Regions from separate parts of the Streptomyces sp. NPDC048643 genome, predicted to be linked through region 2. Evidence: riboswitches for the same ligand, from Rfam matches in the RefSeq annotation. Region 2 holds a riboswitch; each other region holds the start of a gene.
The links. A riboswitch is a leader RNA that binds a small molecule or an ion and turns the genes downstream of it on or off. The one in region 2 is predicted to bind cobalamin.

Region 1: it holds a riboswitch for cobalamin, as region 2 does, so the genes downstream of both, AB0C62_RS29440 (hypothetical protein) here and AB0C62_RS06910 (CbtB-domain containing protein) in region 2, are expected to answer to the same signal.
Region 3: it holds a riboswitch for cobalamin, as region 2 does, so the genes downstream of both, AB0C62_RS27170 (cobalamin biosynthesis protein) here and AB0C62_RS06910 (CbtB-domain containing protein) in region 2, are expected to answer to the same signal.

Annotation. Positions count from the first base shown of each region.
Region 1 covers NZ_JBEZHO010000037.1:14,545-22,107, forward strand. Annotated here, with positions in the region: gene AB0C62_RS29425 (energy-coupling factor transporter transmembrane component T) at 1-228, opposite strand, end outside; gene AB0C62_RS29430 (hypothetical protein) at 225-1,175, opposite strand; gene AB0C62_RS29435 (prenyltransferase/squalene oxidase repeat-containing protein) at 1,172-3,946, opposite strand; cobalamin riboswitch at 4,091-4,165, opposite strand; cobalamin riboswitch at 4,306-4,432, shown strand; gene AB0C62_RS29440 (hypothetical protein) at 4,527-5,939, shown strand; gene AB0C62_RS29445 (cobalamin-binding protein) at 6,066-6,977, shown strand; gene AB0C62_RS29450 (DUF4430 domain-containing protein) at 6,987-7,478, opposite strand.
Region 2 covers NZ_JBEZHO010000005.1:44,674-52,236, forward strand. Annotated here, with positions in the region: gene AB0C62_RS06895 (ABC transporter ATP-binding protein) at 1-90, shown strand, start outside; gene AB0C62_RS06900 (ABC transporter substrate-binding protein) at 100-1,101, shown strand; gene AB0C62_RS06905 (enoyl-CoA hydratase/isomerase family protein) at 1,327-2,427, shown strand; cobalamin riboswitch at 2,536-2,682, shown strand; gene AB0C62_RS06910 (CbtB-domain containing protein) at 2,723-2,944, shown strand; gene AB0C62_RS06915 (CbtA family protein) at 2,966-3,724, shown strand; partial or broken gene AB0C62_RS06920 (DUF2083 domain-containing protein) at 3,830-4,194, shown strand; gene meaB (methylmalonyl Co-A mutase-associated GTPase MeaB) at 4,231-5,214, opposite strand; gene scpA (methylmalonyl-CoA mutase) at 5,211-7,382, opposite strand; gene AB0C62_RS06935 (methylmalonyl-CoA mutase family protein) at 7,382-7,563, opposite strand, start outside.
Region 3 covers NZ_JBEZHO010000032.1:30,772-38,334, reverse strand. Annotated here, with positions in the region: gene AB0C62_RS27185 (lysozyme) at 1-506, shown strand, start outside; gene AB0C62_RS27180 (inorganic phosphate transporter) at 685-1,923, shown strand; gene AB0C62_RS27175 (hypothetical protein) at 1,944-2,162, shown strand; cobalamin riboswitch at 2,300-2,444, shown strand; gene AB0C62_RS27170 (cobalamin biosynthesis protein) at 2,548-3,519, shown strand; gene AB0C62_RS27165 (cobyric acid synthase) at 3,516-5,078, shown strand; gene cobN (cobaltochelatase subunit CobN) at 5,075-7,563, shown strand, end outside.

The sequences.
Region 1 (7,563 bases), on a different contig from region 2:
CCAGGGCGCCTCGGTGCGGCGTGCGGTGACGACGTAGCCGAGCACGGCCAGGACAAGGAACAGCAGCAGTGGATTGGCGGTGCGGCTGACCGCCGTGGCCAGGGCGAGCGCCCAGATCCACCAGGCGAGCGGATGCAGGGTGCGGGGCAGGCGGCGGCCGCCCGTATCGGGCACGGGGCCGGATGCGGGCTGAGCCGGTTCAGTGGTGGTGCGGGCCACGGCGCTCACTCGGTGCGGCGCCGCCGGCGTGCGGCGAACACCGCCGCCCCGCCGACGACCACCACGAGGGACAGACCGGCGGCCACCGGAAGCAGGGAACCGGAGTCGTGTGCCACGTCGGCAGCCGGCGCGGCGTCGACGACCCGGGTGTCGGTACTCGACGTGACGGCAGGGGTGGGCGCGCCGGACGTGCTCGCGGACGCGCTCGGGCTGGGAGTCGGTGAGGCGCTCGTGCTGGGTTTGGCCGAGTGCTTCGTCGGCTGGTGCTTCGGCTCTGTCCTGGGCTTGGCGGTCTTGGTGGGCTCGGTCTTCGGCTGTCCTTCGGGGGCGGGCCCGGTATCGACGCCCGGCGGCAGGGCGGGTGCCTTGGCGGTGGAGGCGGGCTTTCCGGCGTCACCCTGCGGACGGGTGTTGTGGGCGCGGAGCTGGTCCGGGGTGATCCTCGGGCGACCCTGTGTGCCCTCGATGTTGGTGGCGCCGAAGATCCACAGGTCGACGCTGCCCGGCTTGGGCTTGTAGAGCATCGCGCCGAGCTGGCTGTACGTCCAGGTGTTCGCGCCTTGGTCGGCGTGCCAGTAGGACCAGTAGGCCGAGGCGGGCGGAGTGAGGACGCAGTTGTCCTCGGCCGCCGTCGGGTACTGCTTGCCCCCCTGGTAACCGCTGTATCCGATACGGCAGATGAAGGCCGGCCCGTCGTGCCCGGTGCCGGTGGTGCGCCAGCCCCCCTGGTTGAGCAGCTCGTAGCCGGTCGTCGGCGTCGTGCCGCAGGAACGCAGGACCGGCCCGCCCCAGCGGCTGAAGTCGACGGCCAGGACCGCACCCGACGAGGTCGTGCAACGGCCCATGGGCTGCGGCGCGGCGACGGCCGGAGAGACCGTAGCTCCGAGCGCCGCGACCGCCAGCCCGATCGCGGCGACGCTGCGGGCGATGGTGCGGGTCAGGAACGGGGAGATCATGAACGGCCTCCGGACTCGGCGCGTCGACGGGCGACGACGACGGTGCGCCAGCCTGCTAGGACAAGGACCAGAGCGATGCCGGCGAGCGCGCCGACCTGGACACCGGTCGAGGCGAGCACGCCTCCACCGGTCCCCCCGGCGGTGTCGGTGCCGTCACCGGATCCACCCGACTCCCCCGGCGTGACGATCTCGGGGATGCTGCCGCTGGGACTCGGGGTGGGCTGCGCCGACGTGCCGCTGAGGTCGCGGTCGAGAACGCCGAAGGAGATGCCGGTCGCACCGCCCACGGCCTGGGTGGACGCTCGCAGGTCGGATCCGCGCTGGCCTTCCTTGGCCACGTTGAAGCCGCCGTCGTGGTTCTGCTGTCCGGCGAGGAACTTCAGTGCCTTCGCGATCTCGGCGCGGTACGACCCGGCGTGCAGGGACAGTCCTTGCACGGCGAGCGCGGCCGAGTTCACCGAGTCGCCTGCGGCGCCCGGGAAGCCGCCGTCCGCGAGCTGCCGGGAGGCGATCCACTCGAGTGCCTTGTCCACGGCCTTGTCAGCGGTGTCGGTGCCCACGAGGTCCAGTGTCATGGCGGCCATGGCAGTGGAGTCCACGTCGGAGTCGTTCGTGGAGGGGATGAGGCTCGGCCAGGCGCCACTGTCCTGCTGGAGATGCTCCAGGTAGGCGATGGGTTCCTTGGCCGAAGTCTTCTCACCTGCGCGAAGCTGCGCCATCACGGCGAGGGACTGGGAGAAGACCGAAGGGGCGTAGGTGTAGGCGCCCTTGGCGGGGCAGGACCGGTCTGGCGCGGTGCTCTTCTGCGCGCAGACGGCCTTGTTCAGGGCGGCGATGAGATCCTGGCCGCCGAAGTCGCGCGGGTCCCGGCCCACCGATTCGGCGAGCAGGGCGGTCTTCCCGATGGATCCGCCCGCCGGGTAGGGCGTGCCGGCACCGGTCCAGTCCTGCACGGTGCGGCCTTCGCCGTCCTTGCCGCCGTGGTCGAGGAAGTCGACGATGCCACGCAGCTTGGCGTTGTTCAGGCCGGTGGCGGCGAGCGCGTAGGCGCCGTCGATGGTCAGTCCGAAGTCGGCGTGGGGTGAGTCGCCGCCGGCCGTGTAGTACTGGCCCTGGCGGAGTTGTGTGGCGCCGGTGAGGTAGGCGACGCCCTTCTTGAGATCGGGTCCGTCGCCTGGCCGGGTGGTAGGGCCAGTGGGGGGCTCGGAGGTGGGGGGTTCGCTGGTGGGCGGGTCGGTCGGGTCGGTGGTCTTGGTGGTGAGGGTGACCAGGCTGGTGCCCGCTCCGGCGAGGACGGCCGGAGGTGTCGGGTAGAGGGCCGGGTCGGTGGCGCCCTCTTCGAACCCGAAGCCGCCGCCGTCGAGTTGCTGTCGGGAGAGCCAACCGGTGGCCGCATCGGCGAGGGCGGTGTCGCCCAGAGCGCGCAGGGCCTGCGCGGCGTATGCGGTTGCGGCGACGCTGCCGGTGGTGGCACCGGTGTAGCCGGGGAAGGAACCGTCCTCGCGCTGGGCCTTCTTCAGATACGCGCGGGCCTTGGTGACCTCGTCGTCGTGGCCGCCGGCCTTGTTCAGCACCAGAGCCACGAGACCGGTGGTGGCGGGGTCGCCGTCGCAGTACTCGCCGGGGCGGATGAGGATGCTGGTGACGCCGCCGTCCTTGCACTGGATCTGGGTGAGGCGGTCGACGGTGTCGGCGGGGGGCGTCACGCCGGCGCGCAGCAGTGCCAGAGCCGACAGTGCCTGGCCGTCGGCGAACGTGGCGTTCTGGAAGTCGCCCTTGCCGGTGCAGCCGGGTGTCGGTTCACCGGATTCGGGGCCCGCGGCGCAGACGTTCTTCTTGAGATCGCCGATCAGGTCGTGGCCGCCGAAGTCCGCCGGATCCTGGCCGGTGATCTCGGCGAGGAGGGCGAGGCGGGCGGCCGCGGTGGCGTCGGGGGCTTCGTTCTTGCCTGCCAGGTAGGCGTAGTCGTCGGTGTGGGCGGTCAGGAACACGGCGATCTTCTGCACGGCCGCGTCCTTGCCGTCGGCGGCGGCCAGTGCGTAGGCCGTCTCCGTGGTGAGCAGGTAGTTCGGGGAATCGGCGCCGTCGTCGACGATGCGCTCGCCGTCGGTGAGGTTTCCCTTGAGCCATGCGGCGGCCGCGGCCAGATCGACGTCTCCGGGGGCACCGGTCGGCGTGTTGCCGGGGTCGGGAGTGGTTCCGCCTCCGGCGCGCACGTCGTCTGGGGTGAAGGTGGGTTGGCCCGTGCTGCCGCCGATGTCCGTCCCGCCGTACACCCAGGCGTCGACGTCGCCGTCCTTGAGCTTGCGGTCCATGGCGCCGTACTGGCTGTACGTCCAGTCGTCCTGCCCGGGGGACGCGGTCCAGTAGGACCAGTAGGCGGTGGCCTGCGGGGTCAGGACGCAGGACTCCTTGTCCGGCGTCGGGTACTGCTTGCCGGAGTCGAAGGCGTCGCTGCCGATGCGGCAGATGAAGGCGGGGCCGTCGTGTTCCGTCCCGGTCGTGCCGAAGCCGCCCTCGTGCAGGAGTTCGTAGCCGGTCGTCGGAGTGGTGTCGCAGCCGCGCTCGACCGGTCCTCCGAACGGGCCGAAGTCGACGGCGACGACGGCGCCCTTGGTGGCGGTGCAGTCGCCGATGGGGTCGGCCGCGGCGGGCGTCTCCGCGAGGAACGTCAGGGCCGAGCCCACCAGTACCAGCAGTGCCGTCGCTGACGACAGTGCGGGTATCCGTCTCTTTCCGGTACGCCGGTCTCTGCGCTTGTCGGTCCCCACCACGGCCCCCGGCCCCTTGTCGTGTACCGACGGGGGTATCCGAGCGTGGTCAAAGGCCCTCGCCGCATGGAGAGTCACCGCGGTGAGAGCTGGTCGAACCACGCCGTAGTCCTCGACGGCGTTTGTCGCTGAACGTCAGGCTCCAGGTGTTCCGGCTCGCCCGGGTGTTGGCCGGGCCTACGGTTGCGGGTCAGCGCCGGCGTTGGACCGGCTTCCCCTGGAGTTGAGTGCGTATCAGCCGGAATTGAACACGCAGGCGAGGGGAGCGTCAAGGCGGCGAACTCGGATTCGGAGGCCACGCACCCTGGTGGCGGGTGTCGGGCCGGGCTGTGCCTCGGGGTGTCTGGCGAGTGACGGAGGGTTCGGGTAGCGTCCTGCGCTGCCACGTGGGGGAACCTGGTGAGAATCCGGGGCTGACGCGCAACGGTGTGGGACGGCGAGGGGCCGCTCCGAGCCCGAAGACCCGCGCGGCGAGCAGTCTTTGGAAGCCGGTCCACGCGTTTGGACGGCGGCCGAACCCGCCGCTGCCACCTGGGCTGCGCGCGGGCCTGGCCGGCGTCCCTCATCCCAGGAGCAGGCCTTGTCCCGTCTCGTGAAACTCCGTCGTCCCGCCCTCACGGCAGCCGCCGCCCTCGGCGCCTTCGCCCTCACCACGCTGCCCGCGGCCGCCACATCGACCCCGGCTCAGATCGCCACATCGAAGGCGAACGGTGTGACGTATCTCAAGTCGCTCCAGGCGGCCGACGGTTCGTACGCCGGGTCCGGATTGTCGAATGAATGGGCGTTCAGCGCGTTCGCCGCCGCCGGCACCGCGGCCGTGGACGTCACCCCGGGCGGTGACGCGAGCAAGAACGCGAGAACCGTCTACCGCAACCTGCTGGCGACGTCGGGCTGGCCGTCGGCCACCCCCGTGGTGACCGACTACGAGCGTGCCACCCTCAACGGGTACGCGGCGGGCATCGACCCGGCCCGCGTCTCCGCCTCCCGCAACCTGGTCGCCGACATCTACAGCTACTGGCAGACCGCGGAAGCCGGCTACTTCGGCCCGTCCGCCAACTTCAACGGGACCGTCTTCGCGTCCCTGGCCCTGAACGGCGCGAAGACGCAGGCCGGTGGACAGCGCATTCCCCAGTCCCTGCGCGACGCGATCGTCACCCGGATCCGCGCCAACCAGCACAACGACGGCGGCTGGAACTACAGCAAGGCCGAAGGCAACGCGACCCAGCTCGCCGCGGCGAGCGACATCGACATGACCGGCGCGGCGATGGCGGCCCTGTGCGTCTCCGGCGTCCCCAACACGGACACCGACATAGTCCAGGCCAAGACGTTCCTCAAGGGGAAGCTGGTCGCGAACAGCGGCGCGTTCAACGCCATGTTCGGGGTCAACACCGACTCCAACGGCTGGGCGGTCTCCGGCCTGAACGCCTGCGGCATCAACCCGCAGACCGGTGACTTCCTCACCTCCATGGGCAAGACTCCGGTCGACTTCCTCATCGCCCAGCAGTTCAACCCGGGCGGCGGCTTCAAGTACCTGCCCAGCGACACCTCGCCGTCGGCCTACGCCTCGATCGACGGGCTGCGCGCCGTGGCGGGCGGCGGCTTCACGGCCACACCGCCGACCCCCGTCACCTCGGGTGCTCCCCAGTGGGTCGGCCAAAGCACCTTCACCTCGGGCACGGCGACGAAGCTCGCGCTGACCGTGGATGACGGAGCCGGCAGCCTCAAGGTCTGCTCCGTGGCTCTGACCCCGACCGGGTCGACGACCACCCTCGGCGCTGTTCTCGACGCGGCGATCAGCGCGGCCACACCGTCGGGTTGCGTCACGGGCGTGACGCCGTCCTCGGGCACCGGCACGATCACCACGGTCAACGGCAAAGCCAACAGCGGTTCCAACACCTGGAAGGTCAGCGTCGATGGCTCCAGCTTCGCCGCGGCCACCCGCCAGAAGGTGATCAACATCGGCGACACCATCGCCGTGCGCTGGGGCGCCTGACCGGCCGCGCCCGGGTTCGCGGCCGGAAGCACCTGGGGGATGCTTCCGGCCGCGGGCCGTCACGGGTCGCGGACCCTCCCGTTCACAGCACGCGTCGATCGTCGCCGCAGCGCCTACAGTCGCCGCATGCGCATCGTCTCCCTGCTCCCCGCCGCGACCGACATCGTCGCCGAACTCGGCCTGGTGGACGCTCTCGTCGGCCGCACCCACGAATGCGACTGGCCGCCAGAGGCGATGGCATCCATTCCCGTCGTGACAGGGGCGGAGTTCACCCCCGACGACCTCAGCAGCCGCGAGATCTCCGAAGCCGTGGGCGGGTCCGCCCACTCCGGATCCTCGCTCTACACCCTCGACACCGAAGCGCTCGCGGCCCTGTGCCCGGACGTCGTGCTCACCCAGGACCTGTGTGCCGTGTGCGCAGTCTCCTACGAGAAGGTGTGCGGCGCCGTACGCCTCCTCGACGCCGACACCCGCGTCCTCAGCCTGGAGCCCCGCACACTCGACGACGTCCTGGAGTGCCTGATCACCGTCGGCGACCTCCTCGGCGTACGCGATCGGGCCGAGCGCAGCACGGCCGAGCTGCGGGCCAGGCTCGCCGCGGTGGCCCGGCTGACGGCGGGCAGGCCACGCCCGCGCGTCGTCGCGATCGAGTGGCTCGACCCCCTGTGGCCCGCGGGCCACTGGGTTCCGGAGCAGATCACCCACGCCGGCGGCGATCCGCTGCTCGCCTCGCCCGGTGAGCACACCAAGCCGATGACATGGGATGACGTCCGGGCCGCGAGCCCGGACGTCGTCCTCGTGATGCCTTGCGGATTTCCGCCCGAACGAACCCTGCGTGAACGGGACGTGCTCAGCTCGCTGCCCGGATGGGCCGAGCTGCCGGCCGTACGGGCCGGACAGGTATGGGTCTTGGACGGCCCCGCCTACTTCAACCGCCCCGGCCCACGCGTGGTCCGCGGAGCGGAAGTGCTGGCCCACGTACTCCACGGAGTGCGGGCGGGAGACACCGTGACCGGGGCGGAGGCACGGCCCTTCTAGGTGCGTCTCCTAGAACGCGGTCCAGGTGAAGGCGACCTTGTCACCGGCTTTCAGCTTGAACTGGCAGCCGCCGACCGGCGTGGGTACGCCGTTGACGGAGATGTTCCAGTAGGCGGAGGCCCCTCCGTTGACGTTCTTGATGGTGTCGACCGAGTAGTCGTCGAACGAGGCGTACCAGGTGCCGTCCCAGGTGAAGTGACGCTTGCGGGCGGCATCGTCGAGGGCGGCCGTCGGAGTGGGTACGGCGCTCGGGTTGGCAGCGCCGTTCGTGCCGTCGCAGGTGTGGGTGCCACCGGTGGCCGTGGTCACTGTGTGCCCCTTGGTTCTGATCTTCCCCTTGAAGAGCAGACCGTCGGGGCCCTGGACGGTCAGGGCAACCCTGACAGCATGGTTGGTTTTCGTGACGTTTTCGTGGGCCTCGGCGACGGACGGCGCGGCGGCGAGGGCGAGGCCCATGGCGGCCGAGGCGATCAGAACGCGGCGTGCGGTCGTGTTGCTCAATGGAGTGCCTTTCAGGTGCGGGTGGCCCGCAACGCGAGACGCGTCCGGGACACCCGGGACACCACGCCCGGCTCACACGCAGAGG
Region 2 (7,563 bases):
GAGGTGTTCGGCGTCCGGGCCCACCCCGTACGGCATCCGGTCACCGGCGCCGTCCAGCTTCTCTTCGACCTCCTTCCGACCACCTCCTGAGGAACACCCGTGCGCCGAAAGCTCATTGCCACCCTCTGTCTCGCCGCCACCGTCACGACCTCCGGCTGCGGCGCGAACGTCGAGACGTCCGACGACGCCGGGTCCTCGGCCGTCACCCTCACCAACTGCGGCCGCGAGGTCACCTATGACCGCGATCCGCGTCGCGTGGTCACCAACGACGTCGGCATCACCGAGATCATGTTCGCGCTCGGCCTGGAGGACCGCATGGCCGGGTTCGCCATGCCCGACGACAAGGGCGACCTGACCGGCGTGCCCTGGAAGGAGGGCTACGAGAAGGTGAAGTGGCTCTCCAAGGACCAACTCACCAAGGAGAACGTCCTCGCCGCCCGCGCCGACCTCGTCTTCGCCGGCTGGAACTACGGCTTCCGCGAGGACGACGGCTTCACCCCCGGCGCCCTGAAGAAGCTCGGCATCCCCTCCTACGTCCTCACCGAGTCCTGCCACAACGGCCGTTCGGGATCCGCCCGCGGCATCATGCCGCCCCTCGACGCGCTCTACGCCGACCTCACCAACCTCGGGAAGCTGTTCGGCGTCGAGGACCGGGCCGCCGCGCTGGTCGCCGGTTTCAAGAAGCGGATCGCCGAGGTGCGGGCGCAGGCACCCAAGGGCGCGGACCGGCCGAAGGTCTTCCTGTACGACAGCGGCCAGGACACCCCCTTCACCGCCGGCCGCTACGCCGCGCCGGAACAGATCATCAGCGAGGCCGGCGGTGTCAACGTCATGCACGACGTCCAGGACTCCTGGACCACCGTCGGCTGGGAGACCGTCGTCGAGCGGGATCCCGACGTGATCGTGATCTGCGACTACGGGGACACGAGCGCCGAGCAGAAGAGGAAGTTCCTGCTGAACCACCCGCCGTTGCGCGGAGTCTCGGCCGTGAAGAACCGGCGCGTCTTCGTCCTCGACTACGTCGACCTCGTAGAGAGCCCCCGCAATCCGTCGGCCGTCGCCCGGCTGGGCGCTTACCTGCGCACGGCCGAGAAGCGCTGAACAACCGGGGTCCGACCCTCGCCTGCCGGGCGTCGGTCGTCCGCGTGAGCGATCCGGGGTACCCGGACGCCGACAGCGCCCCGCACTCGCTCGAAGGAACCGGCTCCCCCGGCCGGCACGGGCGCTGAGAAGATCGTCACCGAGCTGCGCTTTCCACCCGGCCCCGGAAGGAACGAACGAGATCATGCACGACATCGTGGCCAACGGCCCGACGGAGGTTATCGGATGAACGGCACCGAGGAACTCGCCGCCGAACCCTCCGTCCTGGTGCGGACCGAGGGACGGGCCGCCCACATCATCCTCAACCGGCCCCGCGCCCTGAACGCCCTGAACCACGAGATGGTGCACCTCGTCGACCGGGCCCTGACCGCATGGGAGCACGATCCGGCCGTAGAGACCGTCGTCATCACAGGCGCCGGAGACCGGGGCCTGTGCGCGGGCGGGGACATCCGCGTCGTCCACGACGACGCCCGCGACGGGGACGGCACCGCCTCCGCCGCGTTCTGGCGTGACGAGTACCACCTCAACGCCCGTATCGCCCGCTACCCCAAGCCGTACGTGGCCGTCATGGACGGCATCGTCATGGGCGGCGGCGTCGGCATCTCCGCGCACGGCAGCGTCCGGATCGTCACCGAGCGCTCGCGGATCGCCATGCCGGAGACGGGCATCGGCTTCGTGCCCGACGTCGGGGGCACCCACCTGCTCGTCCACGCCCCGGGCGAACTGGGCACCCATCTCGCCCTGACCGGAACCTCGGTCACCGCCGGCGACGCCCTGCTGTGCGGGCTCGCCGACCACTTCGTCCCGTCCGCCGCCCTCCCCGCGTTCCTCGCCCAACTGACGGACCGGCCCGTGCGGGAGGCACTGGCCCGGTACACCCAGCCGCCGCCGCACGCGCCGCTGACGGACTGCCGGGCGTGGATCGACACCTGCTACGCGGCCGACACCGTGGAGGAGATCCTCCGGCGGCTGGACGCCTTCGGGGATCCCGCCGCCAAGGAGGCGGCGGAGACCCTGCTCAGCCGATCGCCCACCGCGCTGAAGGTCACCCTGGCCTCTCTCCGCCGGGCCCGTCGGGCGGGTCCGCTGGAAAGCGTCCTGAACCAGGAGTACCGCGTCTCCTGCGCGTTCCTGGCCGCTCCCGACCTGGTGGAGGGCGTCCGGGCGCAGATCATCGACAAGGACCGCGACCCGCACTGGACCCCGGCCATGCTCGCCGAGGTGACCGACGCGGACGTCGAGCGCTTCTTCGCTCCGCTCGGCGAGCGCGAACTCGGGCTCGTGGTCCCGGGCATCGTCACGCAGGCGGGCGGAGCGGGAGCGTGACGCTCCCCGTCGACCCCCGGGGCCGGGCGCGCCGTTGACGCACCGCCCCCGCGGACCGGCCACCTGGTGCGAGAGGAAGATCACGCCAGGTGGCGCGGTCTTGGCCATGTACTCGCCACGCGGTACGGTCGGTCCGATATCGATGACGTCAGGACGGAAGCCGGTGGGAAATCCGGCACGGTCGCGCCACTGTGAACGAGACGCTCCAGCACGCTGGACACCTCGCAAGTCAGACCCGTAGACGTCATCCAGTGCACCACCGAGATGGGACGCGAACTCCCGAGGAGGTCCTGCCATGGCGCAGACCGTCGCTCCGCCGACAGCCACCACCGCCGTAGTACCCGCCAAGCTGCCGCTGAAGGCGATTGCTCCCTGGGCGGTCTTCTTCGGCATCCTGATGCTGGTCCTGCTCTACTTCGTCGGCGCCGAACAGGGCGCCACCGCCGTCGTCTCGGGCGAGAACGTCCACGAGTGGGTTCACGACGCCCGCCACCTGCTCGGCTTCCCCTGCCACTGACGCGAGGGACAGAGCACACTCATGAACTCCGCAACGGTAAGAAACCTCCTCGTCCGCGGCATGCTCGCCGGCCTCGCGGCCGGCGTGCTCGCGCTGGTGGTCGCCTACTTCCTCGGTGAACCGAGCGTCGACAGCGCCATCGGCTTCGAGGAGGCGCACGCCCCCGCCCACGAGCACGAGGTCGAACTCGTCTCCCGCAGCCTGCAGTCCACCGCGGGCCTGGCCACCGGTGTCCTGCTCTACGGCATCGCCTTCGGCGGCATCGCCGCGCTCGCCTACTGCTTCGCCCTCGGCCGCGTGGGCCGGTTCGGAGCGCGCGCGACCGCTCTCCTGCTGTCGGGCAGCGCACTGCTCGCCGTCTACGTCGTGCCGTTCCTGAAGTACCCGGCCAACCCGCCGTCGGTCGGCGACCCCGACACCATCGGCAAGCGGACGACCCTGTACTTCCTGATGATGGTCCTCAGCGTGCTGTTGGCCGTCGCCGCCACCCTCCTCGGCAAGCGGCTCGCCCCGAGGACCGGCACCTGGTACGCGACCGTCGTCGCGGTGGCCGCCTTCGCCGTCGTGATCGGCCTGGCCTACGAGTTCCTGCCCGTGATCAACGAGGTGCCCAAGGACTTCCCGGCCACCCTGCTGTGGCGGTTCCGGCTCTCGGCCCTGGCCATCCAGGCAGCACTGTGGGGCGGATTCGGCCTGGTCTTCGGTGAGTTGGCCGAACGCCTGCTGAACCCGAAGCCCGCAGCCGTCGGTTCCGGGCGGTCGGTCCCGGCCGCCGGCTGAGACCCCGGCAACGCCAAGGGCCCCCGGCACCGTCCGGGGGCCCTTCGCGTTCCTGGGGAGGCACCGGCCTACGAAGCCCGCTCCCCGCCGTACCTGTGGAACCCCGGCGGAACCTGCCCGCTGTGCAACGTCCACGAGGCGTTCGCCGTACCCGGCCGCATCCACGTGCAGACCGCGGAAATGCCGGATGGACAGCGCTACTTGTGGACCGCGCGGGCCATCACCCGGCACCGCGGCGGATGGGGCGAACCCGGCAAGACCTTCGCGGTCGGACTCGGCTGCGAGATCCGGCACGCCCACCGCCCCGTCTACTCCGACGGCCTCGACCTCGCCAACGCCGCCGCGGCCACCCGCATCGGCATGGGCTGCCGCGTCTGCGAACGCCTCGACTGCCCCCAGCGGGCCGCTCCACCGCTCGGCAGCCCCTGCGGATCGACCAGAACGCCAGCACCTTCGTCCCGTACCCGGTGGCCGACCGAACCGGCCGCCGCGCCGGGGGTCAGGCCCTAGTCGTCCTCGCCGCTGAAGGTCTTCAGGATCCGTTCGGCGGCCAGTGTCGCCGTCAACGACCCCTCGCGGACCTGCCGTTCGAGGTCGGGGGCCAGCGCGCGGACCTCCGGGTCGGCGTGCAGCCGGCCGAGGAGCTCGTCGCGGACCATCGTCCAGGTCCAGTCGACCTGCTGGTCACGGCGCTTGTCGGCGAGCCGGCCGGAGGAGTCGAGCAGGGTGCGGTGCTGTTCCAGCCGGGCCCAGACGGTGTCCAGACCCGCACCCTCGCGGGCGCTGCAACTGAGCACGGGCGGCGTCCAGGCCGCGTCCCTGCCGTGCATCAGCCGCAGCGCACCGGCCAGTTCACGGGCCGCGGTCTGGGCGTCGCGGGTGTGCGGTCCGTCCGCCTTGTTGACCGCGATCACGTCGGCCAGCTCCAGGACCCCCTTCTTGATGCCCTGCAACTGGTCCCCGGTGCGGGCCAGCGTCAGCAGCAGGAACGAGTCGACCATGTTCGCGACGGCGGTCTCCGACTGGCCGACCCCGACCGTCTCCACGAGCACGATGTCGTAGCCCGCCGCCTCCATCACCACGATCGACTCCCGGGTCGCCTTGGCGACCCCGCCGAGCGTGCCCGCCGTGGGGGAGGGACGGATGAACGCGTCCGGGTCCACGGCCAGCCGCTCCATCCGCGTCTTGTCGCCGAGGATCGAGCCGCCGGTCCGGCTGGAGGAGGGGTCGACGGCGAGCACCGCGACCCGGTGGCCGAGCGAGGTCAGCATCGTGCCGAACGCGTCGATGAACGTCGACTTGCCGACACCCGGAACCCCGCTGATCCCGATCCGCCGCGCCGTACCGCTGTGCGGGAGCAGCTCGGTCAGCAACTCCTGCGCCAGTGCCCGGTGCTGGGGGCGGGTGGACTCCACGAGGGTGATGGCGCGGGCGACCAGTGCCCGCCTCCCCTCCAGGACGCCCTTGACGTAGGTGTCGAGCGCGATCACAGCTCGTGCCCGAGGTCCGTCCCGAGCCGCCGGACGAGGTCGTAGGCCGCGTCCGGGATCACCGTGCCGGGCGGGAACACCGCCGCCGCGCCCATCTCCAGCAGCGTCGGAACGTCCTGGGGCGGGATCACCCCGCCGACCACGATCATGATGTCCTCGCGGCCCTCCGACGCCAGCTCCTCACGCAGCGCCGGAACGAGCGTGAGGTGCCCCGCGGCCAGCGACGAGACGCCCACGATGTGCACGTCCGCCTCCACCGCCTGGCGCGCCACCTCGGCGGGCGTCTGGAACAGCGGGCCGACGTCGACGTCGAAACCCAGGTCGGCGAACGCCGTGGCGATGACCTTCTGGCCGCGGTCGTGCCCGTCCTGGCCCATCTTGGCCACCAGGATGCGCGGGCGGCGGCCCTCGGCCTCCTCGAACGCGTCCACCAGCGTGCGGGTGCGGTCCACGGACGGGGACTCCCCTGCTTCGTTGCGGTACACCCCGGAGATCGTACGGATCTGGCCCGCGTGCCGCCCGTACACCTTCTCCAGCGCGTCGGAGATCTCACCGACCGTCGCCTTGGCGCGTGCGGCGCGCACCGCCAGCTCCAGCAGGTTGCCCTCACCGCCGGCCGCGCGCGTCAGCGCGTCGAGCGCGTCCTGGCACGCGCCCTCGTCGCGCTCCGCCCGCAGCCGCCGCAGCTTCTCGATCTGCTGGGTGCGCACGGAGGAGTTGTCGACCTTGAGGACGTCGATCTTCTCGTCGGTCGCCACCCGATACTTGTTGACGCCGATCACCGGCTGGCGACCGGAGTCGATCCGCGCCTGGGTGCGCGCCGCCGCCTCCTCGATCCGGAGCTTGGGGATGCCGGCGTCGATGGCCTGCGCCATGCCGCCCGCCGCCTCGACCTCCTCGATGTGCTGCCAGGCCCGGCGGGCGAGGTCGTACGTCAGCTTCTCGATGTACGCGCTGCCGCCCCACGGGTCGATGACCCGGGTCGTGCCGGACTCCTGCTGGAGCAGCAACTGCGTGTTGCGGGCGATCCGCGCGGAGAAGTCGGTCGGCAGGGCCAGCGCCTCGTCGAGCGCGTTGGTGTGCAGCGACTGCGTGTGTCCCTGGGTGGCGGCCATCGCCTCCACACACGTACGCGTCACGTTGTTGAACACGTCCTGCGCCGTCAGCGACCAGCCGGAGGTCTGCGAATGAGTGCGCAGGGAGAGGGACTTGGAGTTCTGCGGGTCGAACTGCCTGACGAGCTTCGCCCACAGCAGGCGCGCCGCCCGCAGCTTGGCGACCTCCATGAAGAAGTTCATGCCGATCGCCCAGAAGAAGGACAGGCGCGGCGCGAACGCGTCGACGTCCAGGCCGGCCTCCCGGCCCGCCCTGATGTACTCCACGCCGTCGGCGAGCGTGTACGCCAGCTCCAGGTCGGCCGTCGCTCCCGCCTCCTGGATGTGGTACCCGGAGATCGAGATGGAGTTGTACCGCGGCATCCGCTGCGAGGTGAACGCGAAGATGTCGGAGATGATCCGCATCGACGGCTTCGGCGGATAGATGTAGGTGTTGCGGACCATGAACTCCTTGAGGATGTCGTTCTGGATGGTCCCGGCCAGCTTCTCGGGCGGTACGCCCTGTTCCTCGGCCGCCACGATGTACAGCGCGAGAACGGGCAGCACGGCGCCGTTCATCGTCATCGACACGGTCATCCTGTCCAGCGGGATGCCGTCGAAGAGCTGCCGCATGTCGTAGATGGAGTCGATGGCCACGCCCGCCATGCCGACGTCGCCCGTCACGCGCGGGTGGTCGCTGTCGTAACCCCGGTGCGTGGGCAGGTCGAAGGCGATCGACAGGCCCTTCTGGCCGGCCGCCAGGTTGCGCCGGTAGAAGGCGTTCGACTCCTCGGCCGTGGAGAAACCCGCGTACTGACGGATCGTCCAGGGCTGGTTGACGTACATCGTCGGGTACGGGCCGCGCAGGTACGGCGCGATGCCCGGGTAGGTGTCGAGGAAGTCCAGGCCCTCGGTGTCCCGCCCGGTGTACAGCGGCTTGACCGCGATGCCCTCCGGGGTCTCCCAGAGCGCCTCGCCGCCGGTGGCCTTCGCCGCGGCGGCGCTCCACTCCTCGGCGGTGCCGTCGGCGGTGGGCGTCCCCAGTTCGATCCCGGAGAAGTCGGGGATTCCCATCAGGACACTCCCATGCGGTCGAGCGTGGCGGAGAGGACGGCGACGGCGTCGCAGCCCGCGAAGACGTAGGAGTCGACACCCGGGTACTGCCCGGGACGGCCGGCTAGGAACACGTGCCGGGCGCCTGCCGCCGTGAGGGCCTCGGCCGTGCTCGCCGCCTGCTCCTCGTAGAGCGCGTCAC
Region 3 (7,563 bases), on a different contig from region 2:
CCCGGCAGTACGACGGAGCGGGAGCGGCCGGGCTGCTGCGCGGCGCCTACCACTTCGCGGTGCCGGACAAGTCGTCCGGCACCGCCCAGGCCGAGTATTTCGTCCGCAACGGCGGATCCTGGAGCGCGGACGGCCGGACGCTGCCGCCCGCGCTGGACATCGAGTACAACCCGTACGCCCGGCACCGCTCCTGCTACGGCCTGAGCCCGGCCGCCATGGTGCGCTGGATCAGGGAGTTCAGCGACGAGGTCGAGCGGGAGACGGACCGGACGCCGGTCATCTACACGACCACGCACTGGTGGAACACGTGCACCGGTTCCAGCCGCACCTTCGCCGCCCGGCACGCCCTCTGGCTGGCCCGCTACGACGCGGCCGACCCGGGGGCGCTGCCCGCGGGCTGGTCCACCTGGACCTTCTGGCAGCACGCCACCACCGGCAGCCTGCCGGGTGACCAGGATCTCTTCCACGGCTCCCCGGCCGGTCTCGAACGACTCGCGCGCGGATAGCGATCCGTACTGGAGCCCGGCATTCCGCCTCCGTTCGAACTCCCGCATCTCTCCCCGGAGACAAGCGGAACGTGGATTCGCCGATCGGGACACCACAAAGCCCGTCCCAGTTCATCTTCCGTTCATCCAGGTTGCTTACGGTCCACCTGCCACTGACGTCCAACAGAAGCCTGGGTAAATGGAACACATCACGCTCCTCCTCGGAATCGTGATCGTTACCGCTCTCGTGTTCGATTTCACGAACGGTTTCCACGACACCGCCAACGCGATGGCCACCACCATCTCGACCGGCGCACTCAAGCCCAAGGTCGCGGTGGCCATGTCCGCCGTGCTGAACCTTGTCGGCGCCTTCCTCTCGGTGGAGGTCGCCAACACGATCTCCAAAGGCCTCGTCGACGAGTCCGGCATCCAGCCCGAAGTGATCTTCGCCGCCCTGGTGGGCGCGATCCTCTGGAACCTGGTGACCTGGCTCATCGGACTCCCGTCCAGCTCTTCGCACGCCCTCATGGGCGGCCTGGTCGGCGCCACCATCGCCTCGGCCGGCACCGGCGCGGTGCACGGGGACGTCCTGGTCGGCAAGGTGCTCATACCCGCCGTCGCCGCCCCGATCGTGGCCGGTCTGGCCGCGATGCTGGCCACCCGGCTGTCGTACAGGCTCAGCAGGAACGCCGGTGGCAAGGCCACCGAGAAGGGGTACCGCGCCGGCCAGATAGCCTCCGCGGGCCTGGTCTCGCTGGCCCACGGCACCAACGACGCGCAGAAGACGATGGGCATCATCACCCTGGCCCTGGTCGCCGGTGGCGCCGTCGCTCCCGACTCGGACCCGCCGGTCTGGGTCATCCTCTCCGCCGGTCTCGCGATCGCGCTCGGCACCTACCTGGGCGGCTGGCGCATCATCCGCACCATGGGCAAGGGCCTGACCGACCTCCAGCCGCAGCAGGGCTTCGCCGCCCAGACCAGCGCCGCGACGGTCATCCTCGCCTCCGCGCACATCGGCTTCTCCCTCTCCACCACGCACGCGGTCTCCGGCTCCGTGATGGGTGCCGGCCTCGGCCGCAAGGGCGGCGTGGTCCGCTGGTCCACCGCCACCCGGATGTTCGTCGCCTGGGCGCTCACCCTGCCCGCCGCCGCCCTGGTCGGCGCGCTCGCCGAGTGGGTCACCGGCTTCGGCGCCTGGGGCACCACCCTCGTCGCCGTCTTCCTGGTCGTCTCCAGCTTCGCGATCTGGCGCCGCTCGCGCCGCGAGGTCATCGACCACACCAACGTGAACGCCGAGGAGCCCGCCGGCGTGGTCACCACGGCCATCGCCGCCGTGACCCCGCCCCCGGCCGGCACCGTGGCCGAGGACCTCACGGCCACCATCCCCGCACCCGCCGAGCCCACGGCGAACCCGTCGGCGCCGTCGCGCGTGGCCTGAGAACCGAAGGAAGAAGCAGCATGCACATCGACTGGTCAGCCCTCGGGTCCGTCTTCGGGGTCAGTCTCGGAGCCACCGTCGTCCTCGTCGGCCTCTTCACCCTCGGCGTCGCCGGCCTCTCCAAGAAGGAGTCGGCCCAGGGTGGTTCCGCCGTCGCGGCGGCCACCGGCGCCTACGTCTGCTTCGCGGCCTGCGCCGCGGCGGTGGCGTACGGCATCTCGCTCATCATGAGCAAGTAACCCGGACGAACGGCCCCGAACGGGCCGTTCCCGGGCAGCACTTCACCGTGGGGTGCGGGACGGATCTCCGTCCCGCACCCCACTGCTGTGTGGGGCTTCGCACACTCTCCCTCCGCAGGTCAACAGCAAGTTGACGGCCGTTCTCACCCCGTGGTGGACTGCCGGAGCCAAGTACGGCGGCATGAGAGGAAGCCGGTGCGAATCCGGCGCGGTCCCGCCACTGTCATCGGGGAGGAAACTCCCCGGGAGCCAGGAACTCTCGCCGCCGGTCTCGTCGAACCAGGGCGTGGACACCCTGAGTGAGGACATATCGCCATGCGCGGCTGCCCGTTGCCGGTCCTGATGTGCAAGAGAGTTCTGCCGCACCCCACGGCGGGCTGACCCCGTGCGGGCCGATCGCGTCTTCGCGTACGGCGCCGCCGCCGGCCTCCTCGGCGACCTGCTCCTCGGCGATCCCCGCCGGGCTCATCCGGTCGCCGCGTTCGGGCGGGCGGCCACGGCCGTCGAGCGCACCCTGTGGCGCGACCACCGCGGGTGGGGCGCGCTGCACACAGCCGTGTGCGTGGGCGGGGCCACCGGCCTCGCCGCGCTCGCCGGCCGTTCCCTGCGTTCCTCGGACGCCGCGTCCCTCGCTCTGACCGCCGCCGCCACCTGGGCCGTCGTCGGGGGGACCTCCCTCGGCCGTGAGGCACGGGCGATCGGCGGCGCGCTCGCGGCCGGGGACATCGACGTCGCCCGCGAGCGACTGCCGCATCTGTGCGGACGCGACCCGCAGGCGCTGGACGCCGACGGGATCGCCAGGGCCGTCGTCGAGTCGGTCGCCGAGAACACCTCCGACGCCGTGGTCGGCGCCCTCGTCTGGGGCGCCGCCGCCGGCGTACCCGGACTGGTCGCCTTCCGCGCCGTGAACACGCTCGACGCGATGGTCGGGCACCGGTCCCCCAAGTACCGGCGCTACGGCTGGGCTTCCGCACGACTCGACGACGTCGCGGGCTGGCCCGGAGCCCGGCTGACCGCCGTTCTCGCGACCGTGGCCGGGTCCGACCCGCGGGGCGCCGTCCGGGCCTGGCGTGCCGACGCGCGCAGGCATCCGAGCCCCAACGCCGGGCCGGTGGAGGCCTCCTTCGCCGGCGCGCTCGGGGTGCGGCTCGGCGGGACCCTCTCGTACGGGGGCCGGGTCGAGCACCGGCCCGTGCTCAACGACGCCGGGCGTGCCGTACGGGTCGCCGACATCGAGCGGGCCGTACGGCTCTCCCGTCGCGTCGGCTGGCTGGCGCTCGGCGTGAGTGCCGCCGCACGCGTACTGCTGACCGGAAAGCCGACCGGAACGTCGACCAGGAAGGGACGCACCGTATGAGCGGCGGACTGCTGATCGCCGGGACCACCTCGGACGCGGGCAAGAGCGTGGTGACCGCCGGGATCTGCCGGTGGCTGGTGCGCCAGGGGGTGAAGGTCGCCCCGTTCAAGGCGCAGAACATGTCCCTGAACTCGTTCGTCACGCGGGAGGGAGCCGAGATCGGGCGGGCGCAGGCCATGCAGGCGCAGGCCGCCCGCGTGGAGCCGACGGCGCTGATGAACCCCGTGCTGCTCAAGCCGGGCGGCGACCGCACCAGCCAGGTCGTGCTGATGGGCAGGCCGGTGGGCGAGATGAGCGCCCGTGGCTTCTTCGGGACACCGGGGGATCCGTCGGCCGCCGGCGCGCCCTCAGGGGGCGACCTGCGCGGGGGCGGCCGGGAAGCACTCCTCGGGACCGTTCTCGACTGTCTGGAGCGGTTGCGGGGCACGTATGACGCGGTGATCTGTGAGGGGGCCGGCAGTCCGGCCGAGATCAATCTGCGGCGCACCGACATCGTGAACATGGGGGTCGCGCGGAACGCGGGGCTGCCCGTGCTCGTCGTCGGCGACATCGACCGGGGCGGGGTCTTCGCCTCCTTCTTCGGAACGGTCGCCCTGCTGTCGCCCGAGGACCAGGCGCTCGTCGCCGGGTTCCTCGTCAACAAGTTCCGCGGCGACGTGAGCCTGTTGGAGCCCGGGCTCGAGATGCTGCACGGTCTCACCGGGCGCCGCACCTACGGCGTGCTGCCGTTCCGGCACGGGCTGGGGATCGACGAGGAGGACGGCCTGCGCGTCTCGCTGCGCGGCACGGTCCGTGAGTCGGCGGTCTCCGACCCCGTCGGCGCGGACATCCTGCGGGTCGCGGTGTGCGCGGTCCCGCTGATGTCGAACTTCACCGACGTGGACGCGCTGGCCGCCGAACCGGGCGTCGTCGTGCGGTTCGTGGACCGGGCCGAGGAGCTGGCCGACGCGGACCTGGTCGTCGTACCGGGGACCCGGGGCACCGTGAAGGCGCTGGCGTGGCTGCGCGAGCGGGGCCTCGCGGGCGCGATCGCCCGGCGGGCCGCCGAGGGGCGCCCGGTGCTGGGGATCTGCGGTGGCTTCCAGCTCCTCGGGGAGCACATCGAGGACGAGGTCGAGTCGCGGGCCGGGCACGTCGACGGGCTCGGACTCCTCCCCGTCCGCGTGCGGTTCGCGCGGGAGAAGACGCTGACCCGGCCGGTCGGCGAGGCCCTCGGCGAGAGCGTCGAGGGGTACGAGATCCATCACGGTGTCGCCGAAGTGACCGGTGGAGAAGCCTTCTTGGACGGGTGCCGGGTCGGCGCCGTCTGGGGCACGCACTGGCACGGCTCACTGGAGTCGGACGGTTTCCGCCGGGCCTTCCTGCGCGAGGTGGCCGCCGCCGCGGGCCGCCGCTTCGTGCCGGCGGCCGACACGTCGTTCGCGGCGCTGCGCGAGGAGCAGCTGGACCGGCTCGGCGACCTGATCGAGGAACACGCGGACACGGACGCGCTGTGGCGGCTCATCGAGTCGGGCGCGCCGCAAGGACTGCCTTTCATTCCACCGGGAGCGCCCGCATGAGCACAGTGTTGTTGTTGTCGACCGCCGACACGGACCTGCTGGCGGCCCGCGCCTCCGGCGCCGCCTACCGGATCGGCAATCCGACCCGGGTGGACGTCACGGACGAACTCCCCGCGCTCGTCGAGGGCGCCGACCTCGCCGTCGTACGGCTGCTCGGCGGGAAGCGGGCCTGGGAGGACGGACTGGCCTTCCTGAAGGCGTCCGGCATTCCGACCGTGCTGCTGGGCGGCGAGTCCGTCCCGGACGCCGAGCTGATGGCCGAGTCGTCGGTGCCCGCCGGTGTGGTGGCGGAGGCGTTGCGCTATCTCGTGGAGGGCGGCCCGGCGAACCTCGCCGAGCTGGCCCGGTTCCTGTCCGACACCGTGCTGTTGACGGGCGAGGGGTTCGAGGAGCCGCACAAGACCGCCGAGTTCGGGATCAGCGGCGCACGCGTGTTCGTCGAGGGCCGGCCGACCGTCGGGGTGCTGTTCTACCGGGCGCACGAGCTGTCCGGGAACACCGGTTTCGTGGACACGCTGTGCGACGCGATCGAGGCGCGCGGCGCCAACGCCCTCGCCGTGTACTGCGGTTCGCTGCGCGGCGCGGACACGGGCCTGTACGAGATCCTCGGCCGGGCCGACGCGCTCGTCGCCACCGTCCTCGCGGCGGGCGGCACCCACGCCTCGCAGGCGTCGGCGGGCGGCGACGAGGAGGCCTGGGACATCGGGGCGCTCGCCGACCTCGACATCCCCGTCCTCCAGGGGCTCTGTCTGACCTCGTCGAAGAGCGCCTGGGAGGCGTCCGACGCGGCCCTGTCCCCGATGGACGCCGCGATGCAGGTCGCGATCCCGGAGTTCGACGGCCGTCTGATCACCGTGCCGTTCTCCTTCAAGGAGCAGGGCCCGGACGACGTCCCGGTGTACGTCGCCGATCCCGAGCGGGCCGCGCGGGTCGCCGGGATCGCACTGCGGCACGCCCTGTTGAAGCACAAGCCGAACGCGGAGAAGAAGCTCGGGATCGTCTTCACGGCCTACCCGACCAAGCACTCACGGGTGGGCAACGCGGTCGGTCTGGACACCCCGGCCTCGGCGGTGCGGGTGCTCGACGCGCTGCGCGACGCGGGCTACGCCCTCACCGAATACCCGGACAACGGCGACGAGTTGATCCACCGGCTCATCGCGGCCGGCGGTCACGACGTGGAGTGGCTGACCGAGGAGCAGCTCGCCGCCGCCCCGGCGCGGGTGCCGCTCGCCGACTACCGGGCCTGGTTCGACACGCTCGACCCCGACCTGCGCGCGGGGATGCTGGAGGCGTGGGGCGAACCGCCGGGCTCGCTCTACGTGGACGGCGAGGACATCGTGCTGGCGTGCCTGCAGTTCGGGAACGTCGTGGTGATGATCCAGCCGCCGCGCGGCTTCGGCGAGAACCCGATCGCGATCTACCACGACCCGGACATGCCGCCCTCCCACCACTACATGGCGGCCTACCGCTGGCTGGAGAACAGCTTCGGCGCGGACGCCGTCGTGCACATGGGCAAGCACGGCACGATGGAGTGGCTGCCGGGCAAGGGGCTCGGGCTCAGCGGCGGCTGCGCGCCCGACGCGGTCCTCGGTGAACTCCCCCTGGTCTACCCGTTCATCGTCAACGACCCCGGTGAGGGCACACAGGCCAAGCGGCGCGGGCACGCCACCGTCGTCGACCACCTCGTGCCGCCGATGGCCCGCGCGGACACCTACGGGGACCTCGCGAAGCTGGAGCAGCTCCTCGACGAGTACGCGCTGGTGTCCGACCTGGACCCGACGAAGGCCCCGGCGGTCCGCGCGCAGATCTGGACGCTGGTGAAGGCGGCGGAACTCCATCACGACCTGCACGTCGACGAGCAGCCGGACGACGGCGACTTCGACTCCTTCGTCATGCACATCGACGGCTATCTGTGCGAGATCAAGGACGTGCAGATCCGCGACGGCCTGCACATCCTGGGCGGCGGCCCGGAGGCGGAGCCCCGGGTCAACCTGGTGCTGGCCGTGCTGCGCGCCTCACAGGTGTGGGGCGGTGCGGCGAACGCGCTGCCCGGTCTGCGGGCCGCTCTCGCCGAGCACTTCGGCCTGGTGGAGAAGGAGTTGCTGGCCGAGCCGGGTGCCCCGGTGAAGGTGCCGGTGGAGCTGAGCGACCTCGTCGCGGGCCCGAACCGCACGGCGGCCGACGCGATCGACCTGCTGGAGCAGCTGTGCCGGCGGGCTGCGCTGGGCATGGAGGAGCGCGGCTGGGACGCGGCCGCCGTACCGGCCCTCGCGCGCGAGGTGCTGGGCGCCGAACTCCCCGACGCCGTGGCGGTGCTGGAGTTCGCGTGCCGCGAGGTCGTGCCGCGGCTCGCCCGGACGACGGACGAGATCGGGCACATCCTCAAGGCGCTGAACGGCGGTTACGTCCCCGCGGGTCCGTCGGGTTCCCCGACGCGCGGACTCGTCAACGTGCTGCCGACCGGCCGGAACTTCTACTCCGTCGA